DNA from 4 places in the Streptomyces sp. NPDC031466 genome. Region 2 is predicted to be linked to each of the others. Evidence: riboswitches for the same ligand, from Rfam matches in the RefSeq annotation. Region 2 holds a riboswitch; each other region holds the start of a gene.
What was found. A riboswitch is a leader RNA that binds a small molecule or an ion and turns the genes downstream of it on or off. The one in region 2 is predicted to bind cobalamin.
Positions count from the first base shown of each region.

Region 1: another riboswitch for cobalamin. It lies ahead of ACZ5GP_RS04200 (ABC transporter substrate-binding protein); the one in region 2 lies ahead of ACZ5GP_RS09745 (energy-coupling factor ABC transporter permease).
Region 3: another riboswitch for cobalamin. It lies ahead of cobN (cobaltochelatase subunit CobN); the one in region 2 lies ahead of ACZ5GP_RS09745 (energy-coupling factor ABC transporter permease).
Region 4: another riboswitch for cobalamin. It lies ahead of ACZ5GP_RS18500 (ABC transporter substrate-binding protein); the one in region 2 lies ahead of ACZ5GP_RS09745 (energy-coupling factor ABC transporter permease).

Region 1 covers NZ_JBVIJT010000002.1:303,428-309,074, forward strand. Annotated here, with positions in the region: gene ACZ5GP_RS04175 (hypothetical protein) at 1-168, shown strand, start outside; gene ACZ5GP_RS04180 (alpha/beta hydrolase family protein) at 319-1,422, shown strand; gene ACZ5GP_RS04185 (haloacid dehalogenase-like hydrolase) at 1,534-2,667, opposite strand; gene ACZ5GP_RS04190 (helix-turn-helix domain-containing protein) at 2,912-3,772, shown strand; gene ACZ5GP_RS04195 (VOC family protein) at 3,778-4,236, shown strand; cobalamin riboswitch at 4,244-4,428, shown strand; gene ACZ5GP_RS04200 (ABC transporter substrate-binding protein) at 4,495-5,538, shown strand; gene ACZ5GP_RS04205 (FecCD family ABC transporter permease) at 5,535-5,647, shown strand, end outside.
Region 2 covers NZ_JBVIJT010000004.1:206,688-212,334, reverse strand. Annotated here, with positions in the region: gene ACZ5GP_RS09760 (oxygenase MpaB family protein) at 1-592, opposite strand, end outside; gene ACZ5GP_RS09755 (polyprenyl synthetase family protein) at 677-1,732, opposite strand; gene ACZ5GP_RS09750 (polyprenyl synthetase) at 1,722-2,000, opposite strand; cobalamin riboswitch at 2,267-2,450, shown strand; gene ACZ5GP_RS09745 (energy-coupling factor ABC transporter permease) at 2,481-3,236, shown strand; gene ACZ5GP_RS09740 (energy-coupling factor ABC transporter substrate-binding protein) at 3,236-3,610, shown strand; gene cbiQ (cobalt ECF transporter T component CbiQ) at 3,617-4,366, shown strand; gene ACZ5GP_RS09730 (energy-coupling factor ABC transporter ATP-binding protein) at 4,363-5,187, shown strand; gene ACZ5GP_RS09725 (HPP family protein) at 5,316-5,647, shown strand, end outside.
Region 3 covers NZ_JBVIJT010000011.1:299,926-305,572, reverse strand. Annotated here, with positions in the region: gene cobN (cobaltochelatase subunit CobN) at 1-3,446, opposite strand, end outside; cobalamin riboswitch at 3,490-3,609, opposite strand; gene ACZ5GP_RS27680 (cobalamin biosynthesis protein CobG) at 3,724-5,175, shown strand; gene ACZ5GP_RS27675 (precorrin-8X methylmutase) at 5,187-5,647, shown strand, end outside.
Region 4 covers NZ_JBVIJT010000007.1:123,290-128,936, forward strand. Annotated here, with positions in the region: gene ACZ5GP_RS18490 (amino acid permease) at 369-1,856, shown strand; gene ACZ5GP_RS18495 (M67 family metallopeptidase) at 1,945-2,367, shown strand; cobalamin riboswitch at 2,371-2,490, shown strand; gene ACZ5GP_RS18500 (ABC transporter substrate-binding protein) at 2,536-3,495, shown strand; gene ACZ5GP_RS18505 (FecCD family ABC transporter permease) at 3,618-4,634, shown strand; gene ACZ5GP_RS18510 (ABC transporter ATP-binding protein) at 4,589-5,404, shown strand; gene ACZ5GP_RS18515 (putative leader peptide) at 5,474-5,575, shown strand.

The DNA.
Region 1 (5,647 bases), on a different contig from region 2:
CGCCTCAAGGCCATGCGCCTGGCGATCGCCCTGCTCGACTCGGGCGTCCATCTGCCGAACCAGGCGAAGAACAGCACGATAAGGAGCATGGCGGAGCAGGTCGGGATCCACCCGCCCTCCGACATCACCTGCCACATGGTGCGCGCATTGATGCGCTACAGCCGCTGAGCGAGCGGCTGCGCCGCGCCGGTCGAGCAAGTGCGGGGCGCGCGGCGGGAGTTGCCCGCCGCGCGCCCCGTCCTGTCGTGGCCCGTCCCGTCGTGCCCCGTTTCGGCGTGGGCCCGTGCGGTCATGTGTGCGATGGGACATGCTGGGCCCATGACCCAGCCGGAACCCGTCGGCGCGCTGCCGCTCGTGACGACCGCCGAACTGCCGGACGGCACCCGCCTTCCGGTGTGCGGCCTGCGCGCCCCCGCGCCCGAACGCTTCCTGCCGTCCGGCTCGGGGCCGGCGCCGGGGCCGCCCCCGGCTCCCGTGGTGCTCGTCCTGCCGGCCATGGGCGCCCCCGCCCGCTTCTACCGCCGCTTCGCGCGTCAGCTGCACGACGAGGGGCTGACCGCGCTCACCGCCGACCTGCGCGGCCAGGGCGAGGCGACCCCGCGCGCCACCGGCCGCGCGGCGGGCGACCACGGCTACCGCGCGATCGTCGAGGAGGACCTGCCGGCGGTTCTCGCCGCGATCCGAGCCGAGCTGGGCCCCGAGCCGCCCCTGTACCTCCTCGGCCACAGCCTCGGCGGTCAACTCGCCTTGGTGTACGCGTCATTGGCGAGAAAAGCCGTCGGCGTCGGGGACTCGGACTTCAGGGGCTCGGGTGTCGGGGGCTCGGGCTTCAGTGGCTCCGGTGTCGGAGGCCCCGGCGTCGGGGGCCCCGGCGTCGGGGGCCCCGGCGTCGGGGGCCCCGGCGTGGCGGGCCCCGGCGTCGACGGAGTGGTGATCGTCGCCACCGGCTCGGTCTGGTTCCGCGCGTTCGGCCCCCTGCGCGGCCCCGGCCTGCTCCTGACCCAACTGCTGATCACCGCCACGGCGGCCGTGCTCGGCCGCTGGCCCGGCACCCGGCTCGGCTTCGGCGGCGACCAGCCGAGGGGCGTCATGCGCGACTGGGCGCGCCAGGTGCGCACGGGCCGCTACAGCGCCAGAGGGTCCGCGCTCGACTACGAAACGGCGCTCGGCACCCTGGACCTGCCCGTGCTCGCCGTCTCCGTCGAGCGCGACGCCTACGCCCCCGCCGGCGCCCTCGACCACCTGCTCGCCAAGACCCCGCGGGCGCGCCTCACCCGCCACCACCTGACCGCGCGGGAGGCGGGCACCCGGCTCGACCACTTCGCCTGGGCCCGTGCGGGCGGCGCGCTCGCCAAGCTGGTGGCGGCCTGGGCGACCGCCGACGAGCACCGGGCGGGGGTATACCGGGCCGGGAAGTCATGACTCGTACGCCCGTGACTCGTACGCCCGTGAGCCGTACGCTCATGAGCCGTACGCCCGTGACCCTGACGCCCATGAGCCGTACGCCCTCGGCCGACGCGGGCCGTCGGCGTGTCAGCCGATCTGCTCCGGAGTGACCGTCAGCCACCGCTTGTCCGCGGTCACCTCCTGGCCCAACTCCCGCTGGCGCCGCGCGTTCTCCTCCTTCATGCCGTCGAGCTGCTTCATGTACGCGTTCTTGCGGTTGACCCACACCCGTACGCCGCCGTGCTCCACGTCCGCGGAGTGGAACAGCATCGGGCCGTCGCTGACCGGGGTGTCCCCGGCCACCAGGATCGGCTTCCGCCACTCGTCGATGTAGGTGTTGATCGCCGCGGGCTTGCCCTCGAACCAGGTCAGCGGCGCCCACAGGTGCGGCGTCAGCTCGCGCCCGGCGAGCCGCGCCCGCTCCTTCTCGCCGAAGCGGCCCTCGGCGATCTCCTTGCGGGAGGTGGTGACGTCACCGGTCCCGCGGTCCTTGAGCTGGAGCGAGACGCCGATGACGTTCTGCGGCCGCACGCCGTAGCCGTACTTCGGGTCCGCGAGGACCATGCGCACCAGGTCCTCGGCGGCCGCGCTGACCACGTACACCTCGATGCCGTGCGCCCGCAGCGTCCGGTACAGCTGCCGCATGCCCGGCGAGAACTCCGGCGGCTTCACCTCGGTCCTCGTCGGCTTCCCGTCCTCGTAGTACTCGGCCGGGATCGGCTTGCCGTACGCCAGCAACTCATCGACGTACTTCTTGAGTTCCCTCAGCGTGAACCCGGAGAAGATCTGCGCGGCCCAGGGGTAGCAGACCTGGTCGTCCACCTCGCACAGCCGGTTGTAGTAGCTGTAGAGGCTCTCCTTGTGCCCGGCCTTGTCCTTGAAGGGGATGACCTTCAGGGACGGGTCCATGGTCTTGCGGGTCAGGACACCCTTCATCTCCAGGAAGGGCAGCAGCGACTCCTCCAGGTCGTTGCGGTACGTCGTGTTGTCCGCGTCGAAGACGGCGTACGCGCCCTTGTGGTCGTTCGCGGCGATGACCTCGCCGAGCCGCTTCGCGACGGGCTTCGGCCAGTGCGACAGCTCGCGGGCGGTGGCCGCCGAGGTGTCGGCGGCGGACGCCTCGTTCGTCGGCCACAGCGCGCTGCCCGCGAGGACGGCGGCGGCCAGCGCGCCCACGGTGGCGATGAGGGCCGGCCTGCTCTTCACCCGTACTGCTGCCATGTCTCTGTGTCCCTGCCGTTCCCTGCGAGCGGAGTGCGCCCCGTTCGGAGCGGCGCGCAACTCTATGGGCCCCCGGGGGCCGATTCCCATGATCGACGTCACCGTGCGGCGGCGGCATGGGGGGAGGCGGAGGCGGGTAGCGGAGAGGGACGCCGGGCCCGGGAGAGCGGCGGGCAAGGGCGGGGGCGGCGGGTGCCGGGAGGGGCCCGCAGCGGACGGCGATCACATCGCCCATACTGGCCGCATGGGCTCCCGTGAGTTCGTCAGAGCCGTCCCCCGGCTCGACGGCATGGTCGTCTCCGCGGTCGGCTACCGCACCGCGGGACAGCGCCCCGCCCTGCACCGGGGCCTGCCCTCGCCCCACCTGACGGTGATCTTCTCGCTGGACGGCACCATCGCCGGCGGCGACACCCCCGACCAGGCGAGCGGCGCGGACGCCGCCCGCACCGACATCGTCGTGGGCGGCCTGCACCAGAGCCCCGTGTACGTCGTCCAGCCCGAGCACGAGGCGGGCATCCAGCTCGCCGTGCACCCGCTGGCGGCCCGCGCCCTCCTCGGCCTGCCCGCCGGAGCGCTGACCGGACAGCCCGTCGTCGCCGGCACCGACGTGTTCGGCGAGCGCGCCGCCGACCTCCGCGAGCGGCTGTGCGAGCTGGACCACTGGGAGGACCGCTTCGCCGCCCTGTCCGCCTACCTGCGGCGGCGCGCGGCCACCGAACGGACCGCCGGGTCCGTACGCCCCGAGGTCGCCGAGGCCTGGGCCTGGCTGGCCCGGCACCGCGGCGCGGGCACGCTGGGCGCCCTGTCCCGGCACGTCGCGCTCAGCGAACGCCGCCTGACCGCGCTCTTCCGCGCCGAGACCGGGCTGAGCCCCAAGCAGGCCGCCCGCCTGATGCGCTTCCAGCACGCGAAGGACGCCGTGGTCCGCGCCGTCGCGGCGGGCGGCCCGCCGAACCTCGCCCGGGTCGCGGCCGACACCGGCTACTGCGACCACTCCCACCTCGTACGCGACTTCCGCCAGTACACGGGGACGAGCCCGACCGGCTGGCTCGCCGAAGAGTGCCGGAACATCCAAGCCGGGGCACACGGCGAGGGCGAAGAGTGAAGGACATGAACACCACACCGAACCCCACACCCAACCCCACACCGCCCCCCGCCCCCGCCGCGCCGGCCCCCACCATCTGGCCGGGCCTCCAGGCCGAGGACGCCCCCGCGCTGATCGACTTCCTCGTCGGCACCGTCGGCTTCCTGCGCACGGCCGTCTACGAGGACGGCGGCCGCGTCGTCCACGCCCAGCTCGACTGGCCCGAGGGCGGCGGCGTCATGCTCGGCTCCCACGACCCCGCCACCGAGGGCACCTGCGGCACACCCGGCACCGCGAGCGCCTACGTCGTCACCGACCGGGTGGAGGACCTGTACCGCCGCCTCACCGAGGCGGGCGTGCGGGTCATCGCCGAGATCGAGGACAAACCGTACGGCGGCCGCGAGTTCGCCGTCGCGGACCCAGAGGGAAACCACTGGTCCTTCGGCTCCTACCGGGGCGAGCCGAGGCCCGGACCGACCCCGTGAGCACGCGTGATAACTTGCGCAAGCCAGTCAAACCCACACCTGGGCCAGGGAATCCGGTGCGAATCCGGAACTGACGCGCAGCGGTGAGGGGGACGGGCGGGGCCACGGCCACTGGGCGTCTCACGACGCCCGGGAAGGCGCCCCGCCCGGTCGATCCCGAGTCCGAAGACCTGCTGGCGCCTTCGCCCGCACACCGGGCGGCGAAGGTCGTGACGCAGACCAGGCTCCGCGTATGAGCCGTGACACCCAAGGGATCGCGTGTCCTCGAAAGCCCGTACACCCGTCCTGCGCTGTGCCGGACTCCTCACGGCCGGCACGCTCGCGCTCAGCGCCTGCGGCGGCGGCTCGGCACCGGAGCCCGCGGGCAAAGGCGCCGACGGCTACCCCGTCACCGTCGCCTCCTGCGGCAAAAACGTGCAGGTCACGGCCCCGCCCCAGCGCGCCGTCTCGCTCGACCAGGGCTCCACGGAGATCCTGCTCTCCCTCGGGCTCGCCGACCGCATGGCCGGCACCGGCACCTGGACCGACCCGGTCGCGAAGAACCTGGAGAAGGACAACGCGAAGGTGGAGCGGCTCGCCGACCGCTACCCCTCCCTGGAGAAGGTCCTTGCCAAGGAACCGGACTTCGTCAGCGCCTCCTTCCTCTACACCGTCGGCAAGGGCGGCGTCGCCGACCGCGCGAAGTTCACCGACCTCGGCGTGCCCGTCTACGTCTCGCCCACCGACTGCGCGGGCAAGGACAACGACGGCGGCGGCGACGGCAAACGCGTGCGGACCCTCACCATGGACACCGTCTACGGCGAGATCCGCGACCTGGCGAAGGTGTTCGGCGTGCGACAGCGCGGCGAGCGGCTGATCGCCGACCTGAAGGGCCGCGTCGCGAAGGCCACGAAGGACATCAAGGCGTCCGACGCGACGATCCTGTACTGGTTCGCCAACTCCGACGCCCCGTACATGGCGGGCTGCTGCGGCGCCCCCGGCATCATCACCCGCGAACTCGGCGCGAAGAACGTCTTCGACGACACCCGCGAGGAGTGGCCCCAGATCAACTGGGAGACCGTCGCCGACCGCGACCCCGACGTCCTCGTCATCGGCGACCTCACCCGCAGGTCGCAGTCCGCCGAGAGCGCCGAGGCGAAGATCAGGTTCCTGGAGACCAACCCGGCGACCAAGAACCTGACCGCCGTAAAGAAGAAGTGGTACGTCCGGCTCAGCGGCCAGGCCATGAACCCCACGATCCGTACCGTCGACGGCATCGAGCAAGTGGCGGCCGGGCTGCGGAAGTTCGGGCTCACCACATGAGCGTGGCCGCACCCGCCCGGCAGGGGCTGCTGTGGCTGGCCGCGTGCGCGGCGCTCGCGCTGTCCGTGGCGGTCGCCGTCACCATCGGCCCCGCCGAGATCTCCGTCCC
Region 2 (5,647 bases):
CCAGCACGAGCAGCGAGAAGAACATCTGCCCGCCGATCAGGTCCTCCTGGCAGATCGGTGTCCCGAACACCGCGGTGTCCCAGCGGTTCTCCCGCTTGAGGTGATGCCGGATGGAGGCGTGCAGCAGCCGGACCTTCTGCGCGGCCGGGATGAAACGGCTGCCCGCCTCGAAGGCGTCGGGCCGCATCAGGTAGACGGTGAACTGGCCCGTCTCCGCCATCCGCCTGGAGGGGTACGCCAGTCCGTGGGTCGTCGACAGCAGCTTCGCCACGACCGGCACGACGTAGCAGGCGGGCATGGAGGCGAAGGACAGGGCCGTGGAGATGTGCACGTTGTTGTCGATGAAGAACAGCCGGGCCTTCTCCATCTCGCCCCAGTCCACCCACGGCGGGGGATGGCTGGTGGCCGCCAGATAGTCCCTGGCGACGTCCGGCAGCCCGTCCGGCAGGGGAGAGCCGGCGGTGGAGACGTAACGCATCAACGTGTTGAACTTGCCGACCTCCCCGCGCTCGAAGAGCGTGGCGACGGTGGCATCGGCCAGTTCGTCCCCGGGTTCGCGCAAGGCGTTCATCGATGCCTCGGTGTACAGCATGACAGGGTTCCTCGTCTTCCAAGGTGATGGCCACGGCCGAGGGAGGCAGGCCGAGGACCGGGTGGCCGCCGTCCCACGCGGGGGTCAGGACAGGCGGGCCGCCGCCGCATGCGCCAGATCGGTCAAGGCCTTGGCGGCGGGTGTCGGCAGGTCCGCTTCGTGCAGGGCGTCCAGGGCCTCCTCGACCCGGACGGAGATCATGTCCTCGATACGGTCGGGCGCCCCGAGCGCGCACATCACCTCGCGGACGGCGTGCAGATCCGCCGCGCCCGGATCGGGCCGGCCCAGCAGGGCACGCAGTTGATCCCGTTGACCGGCTCCGGCCAGGCGCCAGGTCTCGGCCAGCAGGGCCGTCGGCCGGTGCCCGCGCACGTCGTCGGCGTTGGCCTTGCCGGTGCGCTCGGGGCTGCCGAACAGGCCGAGCAGGTCGTCGCGCAACTGGAACGCCTCACCCAGCGGCAGGCCGTACGCGGTGTAGCCCGCCCGCAGCCGGCCGGCCGCACCCGCCAGCGCCCCGCCGATCAACAGGGGCTGCTCGACGGTGTACTTGGCGGTCTTGTACCGGATCACCTTCAGCGAGGCCGCGGTGTCGGGGTCGGCTCCTGTGCGTAGGATCTCCAGGCACTCGCCCGCGATCAGCTCCCGGGCCAGCGCCGACCACAGGGGGCGGGCCCGGGCCAGATAGGCGGCGGGCAGACCACTGGCGGCGAACAGCTGCCCGGCGAGCCCCATCAGCAGATCGCCCACCAGCATCGCCAGCGACCTGCCGTCGGCCGACGCGCGGGGCCGGTCGGGCACACAGCCCCGCAGGGCCACATGGGCGGTGGGGCGGCCGTGCCGCAGCGGGCTGTCGTCGATGAGGTCGTCGTGCACGACCGCGGCGGCGTGCACCAGCTCCATCGAGGCCGCCGCCCGCACCAGCGCGTCACTGTCGGGCTGGCCCACCCCGCGCCAGCCCCAGTAGCAGAAGGCCGCCCGCAGCCGCTTGCCGTCCGCGACGGCCGCCGCCAGCTGCTCGGCCACCGGATGAAGGAGGGGATCGACGTCCGCGAAGCGCTCGGCCTCCTGGCCGACGAACTCACGCAGCACCGCGTCGACGCGGTCCTTGAACCGTGCGGGTTCCCACAGGTCAGACGCCATCGGCGGCCCGCCGAGCCAGCGCGCGCCGGGCCAGGATCTCCAGGTGGGCCGGGGGCACCGCCGCGTACCGGTCCCGCACGAGGCGCCCGCGCGCCAGCAGATCGTGCTCGGCGTCCGCCGCCAGGTCCGCCGCGTCCGAGCGGTGCAGCAGCCCTCGTACCGTACCCACCGCCGTGCCCAGCGTGCTGACCCCGAGGTCGGCCAGCCCCGCCGCCAGCAGCACCGCCCGCTCGCCGAAGCCGACGATGCGGCTCGCTTCCCGCGTCATGACATTTCCCCCAGGAGGACATTCCGCCGGGGCCCATCCGCCCGGCCACCGTCTCGTGTCGCCGCTCACAGGATGACCACCCGCAGGGTGCGGCCCGGCCGAAACTCACGATCGAGTGAACGCGTCGCTCTCGTGTTGCCGACACGCCGCACGGGCGTTGCTCGAGCGAACCGGGAGTCCTCGTGGGGCCGTTCCCGCAGGGTGTCGGGCTCGTCTGACCACGATCGGAATCGCCCGGGCAAGTTGTCAGGCCCCTCCGTCGCGCACTAATGTCACCACGCCTTGGTGAACGGGAAATCCGGTGTGATGCCGGTGCGGCCCTCGCCACTGTGATCGGGAAGTCCGGCTCCAGCCCTCGCGGCAGCCACTGGGCACACATGTGCCCGGGAAGGCGGAGTCCGGTCGGTACGACCCGTCAGCCAGGAGACCGGCCAAGGCACGTTGTCCATCCACGAGGTGCTGGAGAGGGTCTGCTGAGCCATGCACATAGCCGAGGGTTTCCTCCCGCCGGCGCACGCGATCGCCTGGGGCGTAGCGTCCGCGCCGTTCGTCGTCCACGGAGTCCGTTGTCTGACCCGTGAGGTCAAGGAACACCCCGAGAGCACCCTGCTCCTGGGAGCCGCCGGGGCCTTCACCTTTGTTCTCTCCGCCCTGAAGATCCCGTCCGTGACGGGCAGTTGCTCGCACCCGACGGGCACCGGACTGGGCGCGATCCTGTTCCGGCCGCCGATCATGGCGGTGCTCGGCACCATCACACTGCTGTTCCAGGCCCTGCTGCTCGCCCACGGCGGGCTCACCACCCTGGGCGCCAACGTGTTCTCCATGGCGATCGTCGGGCCGTGGGCCGGCTACGCCGTCTACCGGCTGCTCAGGCGGTTCGACGTGCCGCTGATGGCCGCCGTGTTCTTCGGGGCCTTCGTCGCCGACCTGTCCACGTACTGCGTCACCAGTGTCCAGCTGGCCCTGGCGTTCCCGGACCCCGGCAGCGGCTTCCTCGGCGCGCTGGGCAAGTTCGGCGGGATCTTCGCCGTCACGCAGATCCCCCTCGCCGTCAGCGAGGGGCTGCTCACCGTCCTGGTCATGCGGTTGCTCGTGCAGTCCAGCAGGGGCGAACTGGCGCGGCTCGGCGTGCTGCCGCAGGCCGAACGGCCCGCCACGCCGCACGAGACCCCCGCGACGCAGGAGACCCCCGCGAAGCAGCAGGCGCACGAGACGCACAGGGAGGCCAGCGCATGATGAGCCGGAACACGAAGATCAACCTCCTGCTGCTCGTGGTCGTGGCGGCGCTCGCGGTGCTGCCCCTGGCGCTCGGGCTCGGCGACCACAAAAAGGAACCGTTCACCGGCGCCGACGCCCAGGCGGAGACGGCGATCACCGAACTCGAGCCGGACTACAAACCGTGGTTCTCACCCCTGTACGAGCCCCCCTCTGGTGAAATCGAATCCGCGCTCTTCGCCCTCCAGGCGGCCCTCGGCGCCGGCGTCCTCGCGTACTACTTCGGCCTGCGCAAGGGCCGCAGGCAGGGCGCCGAACGCCGGCAGGCACAGGAGGCCCACGCCGAGCAGCTCCCGGATGACGAGGGCGCCGAGCCCAAGACCGGGCAGCTCTGACCGGCAGTGCTGCCCATCGACGTGGCGGCGCACAGCAGTCGCTGGCGCCGCCGCCACCCCGTGGACAAGGCCGTACTCGGGCTCGGCCTCACCCTCCTCGCGATCTCCCTGCCGCCCTGGCCGGGCGCCGCCCTGGTCGCGGCCACCGCGATCGTCCTGCTGCTCGGCCCGGCGGGTGTGCCGCCGCGCAAACTGTGGCGCGCCTACCGCGTACCGCTCGGCTTCTGCGTCACCGGAGCGCTGACCCTGCTCGTCCAGCTCGGCGGCCCGGACGGGTTCGTCAGCCTTGCGGAGTCAGGGCCCGCGCGGGCGGGAGGCCTGCTCCTGCGCACCTCGGCGGCCTCGCTCGGCGTGCTCCTGTTCGCCTTCACCACCCCGATGTCGGATCTGCTGCCCCGCCTGGTCAAGGCGGGCATCCCGGCGCCCGTCGTGGACGTCGCCCTGGTGACCTACCGGATGAGCTTCCTGCTCCTGGACGCCATGACCCGCATCCGCCAGGCGCAGGCGGCACGCCTCGGCCACACCACACGGGCCGCCGCCTGGCGCTCCCTCGCGGGTCTGGGCGCCACGTCGTTCGTGCGGGCCTTCGACCGGGCGAGCCGGCTGCACGGCGGACTCGCCGGACGCGGTTACGACGGCACCCTGCGGGTGCTGGTGCCCGAGGCCCGCGTCTCGCGGCGGTTCGTGGGAGCGGGCGTGGCACTCCTGGCGGTCCTGACCGCCCTCACCTTCGTCATGGAAAGGCTTCTTGGATGAGCGAGCCCCTGCTGGTGCTGCGCGGCGCCTCCTACGCGTACGAGGACGGGCCGGCCGTCCTCAGCGACCTGGACTTCGACGTGGCCGAGGGCAGGGCACTCGTGCTGCTCGGGCGCAACGGCAGCGGCAAGACGACCCTCATGCGGCTGCTGAGCGGCGGCCTGCGACCGGACACCGGTCACCTGAGGGCCGACGGCACCCCGGTCACGTACGACCGCAAGGGTCTGACGCGGTTGCGGACCACCGTTCAGCTGGTCGTCCAGGACCCGGACGACCAGTTGTTCGCCGCCTCGGTGGAACAGGACGTGTCCTTCGGGCCGCTGAACCTCGGTCTGCCCGATGCCGAGGTCCGCGCGCGCGTCGCCGAGGCGCTCGCGGCCCTGGACATCAGCGCCCTGGCCGACCGCCCCACCCATCTCCTCTCCTACGGCCAGCGCAAACGGACCGCGATCGCGGGGGCCGTGGCGATGCGTCCACGCCTGCTGATCCTCGACGAACCGACAGCGGGCCTCGACCCCGACGGCCAGGAGCGCCTGCTCGCCACCCTGCAGGGCCTGCGGGACACCGGGACCACCGTGGTCATGGCCACCCACGACGTGGACCTGGCCCTGCGATGGGCGGACGACGCGGCCCTGCTGACGCCCTCGGGGGTGTGCACCGGCCCGGTGGCGGACATGCTGGCCCGCCGGGACCTGCTGGCCCAGGCGGGGCTGCGCCTGCCGTGGGGCATCGCCGTCGCGGAGCTGCTGCGGGCGCACGGGCTCCCGGCCGGCGCGGGGGAGGGCCCGCGTACTCCGGAGGAACTCGCGGCCCTGACATGAGAGCGGCTGACGGCACCCCTGACCTGCGGCGACGACAGGGAGAAGCGTAGAATTGCGGGCGTTTGCCCTTCTCCTCACCTGCCGCGCGGGGCTCCCCTGACGGCCGAGCCCCGAAAAAGATCACTTCTTTGAGCATCGATGAAGCCATAGAGGCGCCGCTTTCGCCTGCCGGGCCCCGCGTCCTGGACCGCCTCGCGGGCCGCGCCCCGGCCCCGCCGCCGCCGCGCACCGCCGCCCACAGCGCCGGCGCCGTCACCGCCGTCCTGCTGGCCCTGGTCGCCGTGGGCTCGCTCATCCACGAGCCCGTGCTGATACCCCCGCTCGCGGCATCGGCCGCGATCATCCACGGTGCGCCCGGACTGCCGCTGGCCCAGCCGCGCAGCGTGGTCGTCGGCCACCTGCTGTGCGCCGGTGTCGGATACGGGGTGCTCGGCATCGCGGGCGGTTCACCGTGGGCGGC
Region 3 (5,647 bases), on a different contig from region 2:
GTCGGGTCCAGGACGTAGGTCTCCGTGAGCTTGTCGTACATCCAGTCGGCGACGACGCCCGTCGTGGCGTCGTACCCGAACAAGTAGTCCACGGTCGCGGCGAGTTCGAAGGCGCCCTTGTAGCCGTGGCGGCGCATCGCCTCGATCCACTTGGGGTTGACCACCCGCGCGCGGAACACCCGCGAGGTCTCCTCGACCAGCGTGCGCGTGCGGACCGTCTCGGGGCGCGTCGAGTCGCCGATGTACGCCTCGGGGGCCGTGCCCCGCAGCGCGCGCACGGTCGCGACCATGCCGCCGTGGTACTGGAAGTAGTCGTCGGAGTCCGCGATGTCGTGCTCGCGGGTGTCCGTGTTCTTCGCGGCCACCGCGATGCGCTTGTACGCGGTCTCCATCTCGGCGCGGGCCGGCCGGCCTTCGAGCCCGCGCCCGTACGCGTAGCCGCCCCACACCGTGTAGACCTCGGCGAGGTCCGCGTCCGTGCGCCAGTCGCGCGAGTCGATGAGCTGGAGCAGCCCCGCGCCGTACGTGCCCGGACGCGAGCCGAAGATGCGGGTGGTGGCCCGGCGCTCGTCGCCGTGCTCGGCCAGGTCGGCCTGGGCGTGGGCGCGTACGTAGTTGTGCTCGGCGGGCTCGTCCAGCGAGGCCGCGAGGCGCACCGCGTCGTCGAGGAGGCCGATCGTGTGCGGGAACGCGTCGCGGAAGAAGCCCGAGATGCGCAGTGTCACGTCGATGCGCGGGCGGCCGAGGTCCTCGTACGGGATGGCCTCCAGGCCGGTGACGCGGCGCGAGGCGTCGTCCCAGACGGGGCGGACACCGAGCAGCGCCATCGCCTCGGCGACGTCGTCGCCCGCCGTGCGCATCGCGCTCGTGCCCCACAGGGACAGGCCGACGGAGGTGGGGTAGTCGCCGTTGTCGTTCTTGTACCGCTCGATGAGCGAGTCGGCGAGGGCCTCGCCGGTCTCCCACGCGAGGCGGGAGGGGACGGCCTTGGGGTCGACGGAGTAGAAGTTGCGGCCGGTCGGCAGGACGTTGACCAGGCCGCGCAGCGGGGAGCCGCTGGGCCCGGCGGGGACGAAGCGGCCCTCCAACGCCCGTACCGCGTTGTCCAGTTCGGCCGTGGTGCCCTCCAGGCGGGGCACGACCTCGCGGGCCGCGAACTCCAGGATGGCGGCGACCTGCTCGCTCTGGCCCGCGGCCACCGAGGCCACGGCCGCGGGGTCCCAGTCCGCGTCGTCCATCGCCTGGACCAGCGCGCGGGCCTTCTCCTCGGCCTCGTCGGCGCTCACGCGCGTCGCCGCGGACTCGTCCAGGCCGAGCGCCTCGCGCAGACCGGGCAGGGCGGAGGTGCCGCCCCAGATCTGGCGGGCGCGCAGGACGGCGAGGACGAGGTTGACGCGGTCGCCGCCCGCCGGGGCGGTGCCGAGGACGTGCAGGCCGTCGCGGATCTGCATGTCCTTGATCTCGCAGAGCCAGCCGTCGACATGGAGGAGGAAGTCGTCGAAGCCGTCGTCGTCCGGGCGGTCCTCCAGGCCCAGGTCGTGGTCGAGCTTCGCGGCCTGGATGAGCGTCCAGATCTGCGCCCGGATCGCGGGCAGCTTCGCCGGGTCCATCGAGCTGATCTGCGCGTACTCGTCCAGGAGCTGCTCCAGGCGCGCGATGTCGCCGTAGGAGTCGGCGCGGGCCATGGGCGGCACGAGGTGGTCGATGAGCGTGGCGTGCACGCGGCGCTTGGCCTGCGTGCCCTCGCCCGGGTCGTTGACCAGGAACGGGTAGATCAGCGGCAGGTCGCCGAGCGCGGCGTCGGGGCCGCAGGCCGCCGAGAGGCCCGCGTTCTTGCCGGGCAGCCACTCCAGGTTGCCGTGCTTGCCGAGGTGGACCATCGCGTCGGCGCCGAAGCCGCCGTCGGCCGCGGGGGCCGCGATCCAGCGGTAGGCCGCCAAGTAGTGGTGGGAAGGCGGCAGATCGGGGTCGTGGTAGATCGCGATGGGGTTCTCGCCGAAGCCGCGCGGCGGCTGGATGAGGATGAGCAGATTGCCGCGCCGCAGGGCGGCCAGCACGATGTCGCCCTCCGGGTCGCCGCCGTCGCCCACCCGCGAGCGGTCCAGGAACATCTCGCCGGGCGGCGGCCCCCAGTGCTGCTCGACGGAGTCCCGCAGCTCCTGCGGCAGCGTCGCGTACCAGCGCTTGTAGGCGGCGGCCGGGATGCGGACGGGGTTGGCGGCCAGCTGCTCCTCGGTGAGCCATTCCTGGTCGTGGCCACCCGCGTCGATCAGCGCGCGGATCAGCTCGTCGCCGTCGCCCGAGACGAGGCCGGGGATGTCGGCCTCGGGGCCGAAGTCGTAACCCTCGGCGCGCAGCCTGCGCAGCAGCGCGACGGCGGAGGCGGGGGTGTCCAGGCCTACCGCGTTGCCGATCCGCGAGTGCTTGGTCGGGTACGCGGAGAGCACCAGCGCGAGGCGCTTGTCGGCGGCCGGGATGTGCCTCAGGCGTGCGTGGCGTACGGCGATCCCGGCGACCCGGGCCGCCCGCTCGGCGTCGGCGACATAGGCGGGGAGCCCGTCCTCGTCGATCTCCTTGAACGAGAACGGCACGGTGATGAGGCGTCCGTCGAACTCCGGGACCGCGATCTGGCTCGCGGCGTCGAGCGGCGAGACGCCCTCGTCGTTCTCCTCCCAGGCCGAACGCGACCCGGTCAGGCACAGCGCCTGGAGGATCGGCACGTCGAGCCCGGTCAGCGCGCCTGCGTCCCACGACTCGTCGTCACCGCCCGCGGAGGCCTCGGCGGGCTTGGTGCCACCGGCGGCGAGGACCGTCGTGACGATGGCGTCGGCGGGGCGCAGCGCGTCGATCAGCTCGGGCTCGGGGGCGCGCAGCGAGGCCACGTACAGCGGCATCGGGCGGGCGCCCGCGTCCTCGATGGCACCGCACAGGTCGTCGATGAACGCGGTGTTGCCGCTCATGTGGTGGGCGCGGTAGTACAGCACCGCGACCGTCGGGCCCTCGATGTCGCGGGCGGCGCGCTCCAGCGGGCCCCAGGACGGCGCGGGCGCCGGCGGGTCGAAGCCGTGGCCGGTGAGCAGCACGGTGTCGGAGAGGAAGCGGGCCAGCTGCTCCAGGTTCGCGGGGCCGCCGTGCGCGAGGTAGGCGTGGGCCTCGGCCGCGATGCCGACGGGCACCGTCGAGGAGGCCATGAGCTGGGCGTCGGGTGCCTGTTCGCCGGTGAGCACGACCACCGGCAGACCGCTGGCGATGAGCTGGTCGAGCCCGTCCTGCCAGGCGCGGACACCGCCGAGGAGGCGTACGACGACGAGGTCGGCGCCCTCCAGGAGCGAGGGCAGCTCGGCGAGGTCCAGGCGGGAGGGGTTGGCGAACCGGTAGTCGACCGGACCCCCCGCCGCGCGGGCGCTGAGCAGGTCGGTGTCGGAGGTCGACAGCAGCAGAAGCATGCGGGCGCAGGCCTTCCTCGGGGTGTCCGCGCCCCGGGTGGTCGTATGGACGGCAGGAGTTCCTGGCTCGCCCCACCTCGGTGGGGCTCACAGTGGCGGGACCGCGCCGGATTCGCACCGGCCTTCCTCCCTCGGGTCCTGGTGGACCCACGCCGTCGCTGGCGTCGGCGGACCTGGCGGGCCGCCGCCTGCATAGTAAGTCCTGCCCGCCGCCGGTGGGGCGGCCGCCTGCCGGGACGGCCCGTCTCGGGAGGCGACCGGCCGGATCGGCGTGGGTATGCTCGCCGCCATGCCGCCCAGCCGAGCACCTTCCATGAACCAGGGCGAATCCCCCCTACGTGATCGGGTGCGCGACCGGGGCGACGCCTGTCCCGGGGCCCTGCGTCTGCACCGCGCCGACGACGGCGCGCTGGCCCGACTCCGGCTGCCCGCAGGACTTTTGACGGTACGTCAGGCGCTGGCGCTGGCCAACGCGGCCGAGCGTCTCGCGGACGGGAACCACAGCATCACCTCGCGCGGCAACATCGAGCTGCGCGGCCTCGGCGAGAGCTGCGGCGGCGAACTCTCCGCGCTCCTCGCGGACGCCGGCCTGCTGCCCTCCGAACGCCACGAGCGCGTCCGGAACATCGTGGCCTCCCCGCTGGCGGGACTCGACCGACTCGGCCACGCCGACGTGCAGTTGTGGGCCCGCGAGCTGGATGGGCTCCTGTGCGGGCAGGACTGGACGACAGCGCTTTCCGGCCGTTTCCTCTTCGTTCTCGACGACGGGCGCGGGGATGCCGCCGGGCTCGGCGGCGATGTGACCTTGATCGCAGAATCGGGCGGTACGGCGCTGGTACGCGTCGGGGACAGCGCCCGGCGGCTCCCGGGCCCCGACGCCCCGCGCGCCGCCCTCGCCGCGGCCGGGGCCTTCCTCGCCGCGGCCCGCGAGGCGGGCAACGGCGCGTGGCGGGTGACGGAACTGCCGGCCGGGCGGGGCGTGGACCTGGCGGAGGCGTTGGCGGCGGCGGGCCTCACGACGGAGCCCGTGACGCCGGACGCCTCGCCGAGCGGGTTCCCTTCCGCCGGGCGACCGCCGGCCGGGGCGGCTTCTGGGCTGACGGAGACCTCCGCGGCGTCCGGGTCGTCCATCCCGTCCACCCTTGCCTCCGCGCCGCCCGCACCCCCCGCGCCCAGCGCCCCGTCGGCCGCCGCCCCGCCCGCCCCCGGCGTCATCGGTGACGCCGACCTGGGGTACGCGGTCGTGGTGAGTGCCCGGCTCGGCCGGGTGAGCGCTGCCCAGTGGCGTGCCCTGCTTCCCGCGCCCGGCGGGGAGATCCGGGTCACCCCGTGGCGCGGCTTCGTCGTCCCGGGCTTCGCGGACGAGGCCGCCGCGCGCGAGCGGCTGCGCGCACTGGCCGACGCCGGTTTCCTCACCGACCCCCGCTCGCCCTGGCTCGGCGTCGGCGCCTGCACCGGACGCCCCGGCTGCGCCAAGTCCCTCGCCGACGTCCGCGCGGACGCCGTCCCCGGCGCCGGGGGCCTGCCCGTCCACTGGTCCGGCTGCGAGCGCCGGTGCGGACATCCGCGCGGCGACTGGGTGGACGTACTCGCCACCGGAGAGGGGCGCTACGAGGTGAGCGTGCGCACCGGCGGCAGCACGGCACCCGTGAGCGGCGGGACATTGACCGAGACGGTCACGACAGCACGTACGACATCCGCAACCACCACCACAACGGCCACGAGATGAGCGAGAGCACAGTGTTCGACTACGAGAAGGACGGCGCGGCGATCTACCGCGAGTCCTTTGCCACCATCCGCGCGGAAGCGGACCTCGCCGGTCTGCCCGCCGACATCAGCCAGGTCGCGGTGCGGATGATCCACGCCTGCGGGATGGTCGACCTCGTCCGCGACCTCGCCTTCAGCCCGCGGGTGGTGGCCGACGCCCGCAAGGCGCTGCGCGACGGCGCGCCGATCCTGTGCGACGCGAACATGGTCGCGAGCGGCGTCACGCGCAAGCGGCTGCCCGCCGACAACGACGTGATCTGCACCCTCACCGACCCCTCGGTCCCCGACCTCGCGGCGCAGCTCTCCACCACCCGCAGCGCGGCCGCCATGGAGCTGTGGCGCGACCGCCTCGAAGGCTCCGTCGTCGCCATCGGCAACGCGCCCACCGCGCTCTTCCGCCTCCTGGAGATGATCGAGGCGGGCGCCCCGCGCCC
Region 4 (5,647 bases), on a different contig from region 2:
GGCCAAAAATCGGTGTACGGGACAGCTGTATTTGCTGTACAGGACACCTTCTGTTCACATGGCGGTCCGTTCGCTCAGCGGACGCTCAAATCCGGATAACGATCCCGTCACTTCATTGTCCGGTTATACGCACCAAGGCGGACTTTGTCCGCTTCTCCCTGTGGTGTGCGCCACAGGTGGCCGATTCCCTCACTGTTGCCGCCGTGATAAATCTTCACGACCGCTCGGTGACGCCACCCATGTCACCGAGGGCGCTCGGGCCGGCAGACCGCCGGTAGCACTCCATACATATCCGGGGGGATCAGGACCTGATCCGCAGCCATCAACGCGAGACGCGGGCGCGGATCAGCATGGAGAAAGGCGTCACCATGACCTCAGTGCAGGTCGAAGAGCAGCACGACGGGCACGACGGCGATGGTGCCGGGCAGGCCGCCGGCGGCGAGGGCTACCAGCGCGGTCTGGGGGCCCGGCAGATCCAGATGATCGCGATCGGCGGTGCCATCGGCACCGGCCTGTTCCTCGGCGCGGGCAAGGCCATTCACAAGGCGGGCCCCAGCCTCATCCTGGCGTACGCCATCGCGGGCCTCGTCATCTTCTTCATCATGCGGGCGCTCGGCGAGCTCCTCATGTACCGCCCCGTGTCGGGCTCCTTCTCGGAGTACGCGCGCGAATTCATGGGCCCGTTCTTCGGCTTCGTGACCGGCTGGACGTACTGGCTCTTCTGGGTCGTCACCGGCATCACGGAAGTCACCGCGGCCGCCCAGTACATGCAGTACTGGACCCACGGCTCCGTCCCGCAATGGGCCTACGCGCTGATCTTCACGGTCATCCTGTACGGCGCGAACCTCATCTCCGTGAAGCTCTTCGGCGAGCTGGAGTTCTGGTTCTCGATGGTCAAGGTCACCGCCATCATCGGCATGATCCTGATCTGCGTCGGCATCCTCACCATCGGCTTCTCCGACGCCGGTGACACCGCCTCCGTGGCCCACCTGTGGAACCAGGGCGGTTTCTTCCCCAACGGCATCGGCTCCACGCTGATGACGCTGCAGATCGTGATGTTCGCGTTCCTCGCCGTCGAGCTGGTCGGCGTCACCGCGGGCGAGTCCAAGGACCCGAAGACCGTCCTGCCCAAGGCCATCAACACCGTGCCGTGGCGCATCGCCGTCTTCTACGTCGGCGCGCTGATCATGATCCTGTCGGTCGTGCCGTGGACGCACTTCAAGCCCGGCGTCTCGCCGTTCGTCGCGGCCTTCGAGGAGATGGGCCTCGGCATCGGCGCCGCGATCGTGAACTTCGTGGTCCTCACCGCCGCGCTCTCCTCCTGCAACTCCGGCATGTACTCCACCGGCCGCATGCTGCGCGACCTGGCGCTCAACGGCCAGGGCCCGAAGTTCTTCACCAGGCTCACGAAGAACGGCCTGCCGCTGATCGGCACCACCGCCTCCGCCGCGTGCATGCTGGTCGGCGTCTGGATCAACTACCAGTGGCCCGGCAAGGCGTTCACCTACGTCGTCTCCTTCGCGACCATCTCCGGCATGTGGGCCTGGATCATGATCCTGGCGTGCCAGATCCGCTACCGCCGCAAGGCCGACCGCGGTGAGCTGCCGCAGTCCACCTTCCGGGCGCCCGGAGCCCCGTACACGAGCTGGTTCGCGCTCCTGTTCATCGGCATGGTCATCGTGATGATGGGCATCGACGAGGACAACCGGATCTCGCTGTACGCCGCTCCGGTGTGGGTCGCGATCCTCGCGGGCTCCTACCTGATCCTCAAGAAGCGCAACCCGGAGGCCGCCGCCTTCAACAAGCGCAAGACCCCCGCCGTCGCCTCCGACGGTGAGCCGGCCGCCAAGGACTGACACCCGCCCCTCGGGGACCTGTCCAGCATTCGGGCCCGCCCGTACCGCATTCCGGTACGGTGCGGGCCCTCTGCTTATCCTGACTGCCATGCTGACCCTGACCCAGGCCCTCCACGACCAGATCGTCGCGCACGCGCGCCAGGACCACCCCGACGAGGCCTGCGGCGTGGTCGCGGGCCCCGCCGGCACCGACCGCCCCGAGCGGTTCATCCCGATGCTGAACGCCGCGCGCTCGCCCACGTTCTACGAGTTCGACTCGGGCGACCTGCTCAAGCTCTACCGCGAGATGGACGACCGCGACGAGGAGCCGGTGATCGTCTACCACTCGCACACCGCGACCGAGGCCTACCCCTCCCGCACCGACATCACCTACGCCAACGAGCCCGGCGCGCACTACGTCCTGGTCTCCACCGCCGACACCGACGACGCGGGCCCCTTCCAGTTCCGCTCGTTCCGCATCGTGGACGGCGAGGTCACCGAGGAAGAGGTGCGCGTGGTCCAGGCATACTGAGCCCGACATCCTCGGGCGGCGGGAGCCAGGAAGCCGGTGCGAATCCGGCACGGTCCCGCCACTGTGACCCCACCCCGCACCGGGGCGGGGGAGTCAGGAACTGACCTGCCGCCCGCACTCCACGCAACGCGGGGGACGCGGAAATCCCCCGGAGGAGGCAGTTCAGCCATGTCCCGAGCCCTGCGCGCCCTGACCGCCGCCGCCCTGCTCGTCCCGCTCGCCGCGTGCTCCTCGTCCGCACCCGGTGACGCCAGGCCCGCCGCCAAGGCCGCCGGATTCCCGTACACCGTCACCAACTGCGGCGTGCGGACGACGTACGCGGCACCCCCCGAGCGCGCCGTCACCATGAACCAGCACGCCACCGAGGTGATGCTGGAACTGGGTCTGGCGGACCGCCTCGTCGGCACCGCCTACCTCGACGACCAGGTCCTGCCGAAGTACGAGCGGGCGTACAGGTCCGTCCCCGTGCTCGCCGGGGAGTACCCCTCCTACGAGAAGCTCCTCGCCGCCGACCCCGACTTCGTCTACGGCGGTTACGCCAGCGCCTTCCTCGCCGGCGACGGCCGCGCTCGCTCCGCCCTCGCGAAGTCCGGCATCGAGAGCCGCCTGAACGTCGAGGCCTGCGCGAAGCGGGCGGTCTCCATGGACGACGTGTACCGCGAGGTGCGCGAGGTGGGCGCCACGTTCGGGGTGCGCGAGCGGGCGCGGAAGTGGGTGAGCGGCGCGCGCCGCGAACTGGCCGCCGCCCAGGAGAAGTCGCGGGGCCACGAGCCGGCCTCCGTCTTCGTCTACGACAGCGGCGACAAGACCGCGTTCACGCTGGGCGGCCGGGGCATCGGCAACGACATCATCGAGCGGGCGGGCGGCCGCAACGTCTTCGCAGACCTCGGCAAGTCCTTCGGCGACGCGTCCTGGGAGACCGTCGTCGAGCGCCGGCCCGAGGTCGTCCTGATCCTCGACTACGGCGCCACGAGCGTCGCCCAGAAGAAGAAGCGCCTCCTCGACGACCCGGTCCTGGCGGACGTCCCCGCGATCAAGCACAAGCGGTTCGCGGTGCTTCCCCTGTCGGACGTGGTGACAGGAGTACGAGCCCCGGAGGCGGTGCGGAAACTGGCGGACCAGCTGTGAGCACCCTGCGGAATCGGCCCGACGGCGGTCAACTCCAGCCCGGGGGAGGCGAAATCCAGCCCGTCCGGCGTTTGAGGACGAGCCCGAAGGGCGACAGACGGAACTCCAGGGGGCACCGCCTCTTGATCCTGACGGGACTGACCGCAGCCCTCGCGGCAGCGCTACTCGCAGGCCTGGCCCTGGGCTCCGTACACATCCCCCCGACCCAAGTCCTGGACATCCTGACAGGCCGCGCGGAACCCTCCCCGTTCCGCACCATCGTCCTGGACGTGCGACTCCCCAGAGTCGTCCTGGGTGCCACCGTAGGAGCCGGACTGGCGGTCATCGGCACCGTCCTGCAGGCCCTCGTCCGCAACCCCCTCGCGGACCCCTTCCTGCTCGGCGTCTCCTCGGGCGCCTCCGTCGGCGCGGTCTCCGCGATCGTGCTCGGCGGCGTCCTCGGCCTCGGCGCGGGCCTGTCCACCGCCGTCACGATCCCGGCGGCGTCCTTCGCGGGCGCCCTGCTCGCCCTGGTCCTCGTCCACGCCCTGGCCGCGAGCGGCGGCGGGGGCCTCGCCACCGGGCGCCTGATCCTGGCGGGCGTGGCGGTCTCCTCCATCCTGTCCGCCCTGACCAGCCTCATCCTCGTCACCGCGGACAGCGCCGAGCAGCTCAAGGAAGTCCTGTACTGGACGCTCGGCGGGCTCGGCGGCGCCCGCCGGGACATGCTGGCCCTGCCCTGCGCCGTCCTGGCCGTCGGCACGCTCCTGCTGGTGGCGCTGGCCCGGCCCCTGGACCTGCTGCTCGTCGGCGAGGAGGGCGCCACCGTCCTCGGCCTGGACACCGCCCGTTTCCGCGCCGCCGTCTTCGTCCTCGCCTCGCTCCTGACCGGCGTCCTCGTCGCGTACAGCGGCGCCATCGGGTTCGTCGGCCTGCTGGTGCCGCACGCCGCCCGCATGCTGGTCGGCGCCGCGCACCGCCCGCTGCTGCCGGTGGCGGCGCTCATGGGCGCGGTGTTCCTGGTCGTCGCGGACCTCGCCGCGCGCACGGTGGCCGCCCCGCAGGACATCCCGGTCGGCGTGCTCACCGCGCTGACGGGCGGCCCGTTCTTCCTGTGGCTGCTGCGCGGGAGCCACCGCCCCGAGGGGATGGCCGCGTGACGCTGCGCGCCGAGGACGTCGGCTACCGCACGCCCGCCGGGGCACGGCTGCTCGACGGCGTGTGCCTGACCGTCGCCGAGGGCGAGACCGTGGGCGTCGTCGGCCCCAACGGCAGCGGCAAGACGACGCTGCTGCGCTGCGTGTACGGGGCGCTCGCCCCGTCCGAGGGCCGCGTCCTGCTGGACGGCGCCGATCTGGCCGGGCTCGGCGCCAAGGCCCGCGCGCGGCGCATCGCCACCGTCCCGCAGGACGGGCAGGCGGGCTTCGACCTCACCGTCCGGCAGATCGTCGCCATGGGCCGCTCCCCGCACAAGCGGTTCTGGGAGGGGGACAGCGGGCGGGACGAGGAACTGGTGCGGGCCGCCCTCGCCCGCGTCGGCGCGGCCCCTCTCGCCGAGCGCTGCTTCGCGGGGCTCTCCGGTGGTGAGCGCCAACGCGCGCTGGTGGCCCGGGCCTTGGTGCAGCAGCCCGCCGTCCTGGTCCTCGACGAGCCGACCAACCACCTCGACATCCGCTACCAGCTGGAGATCCTCTCCCTGGTCGGCGCCCTCGGCACGACCAATCTCCTGGCCCTGCACGACCTGAATCTCGCCGCCTACTTCTGCGACCGCCTCTACGTCCTGCGGGCCGGCCGGGTGGCCGCGTCCGGCACCCCCGAAGAGGTCCTGACCAGCGAGATGCTCGCCGAGGTCTACGGCGTGACGGCGGAGGTCGCGGTGCACCCGGCGACCGGGGCGCCGACGGTCACCTACCTCCCGGCATCCAGGTGATGGACGGAAAACATCCATCATGTGAGATCACATTCCAGGACCCGGACCGGGAATCGATACGATGAGCGCATGGTTTCCCACGACGTGAGCGACAAGATGCCGGGCATGCTGCTCGTGGCGCGTCTGCACGTCGACCTGTGCAGGCTCAGCAGCGCCATCTGTTCGCGCTGACCCCTGCCGCCGTACGGCCAGCGACGGGCCGCGGCGCCCCTACCGCGTACGACCGCGCACACCGGTGCACGA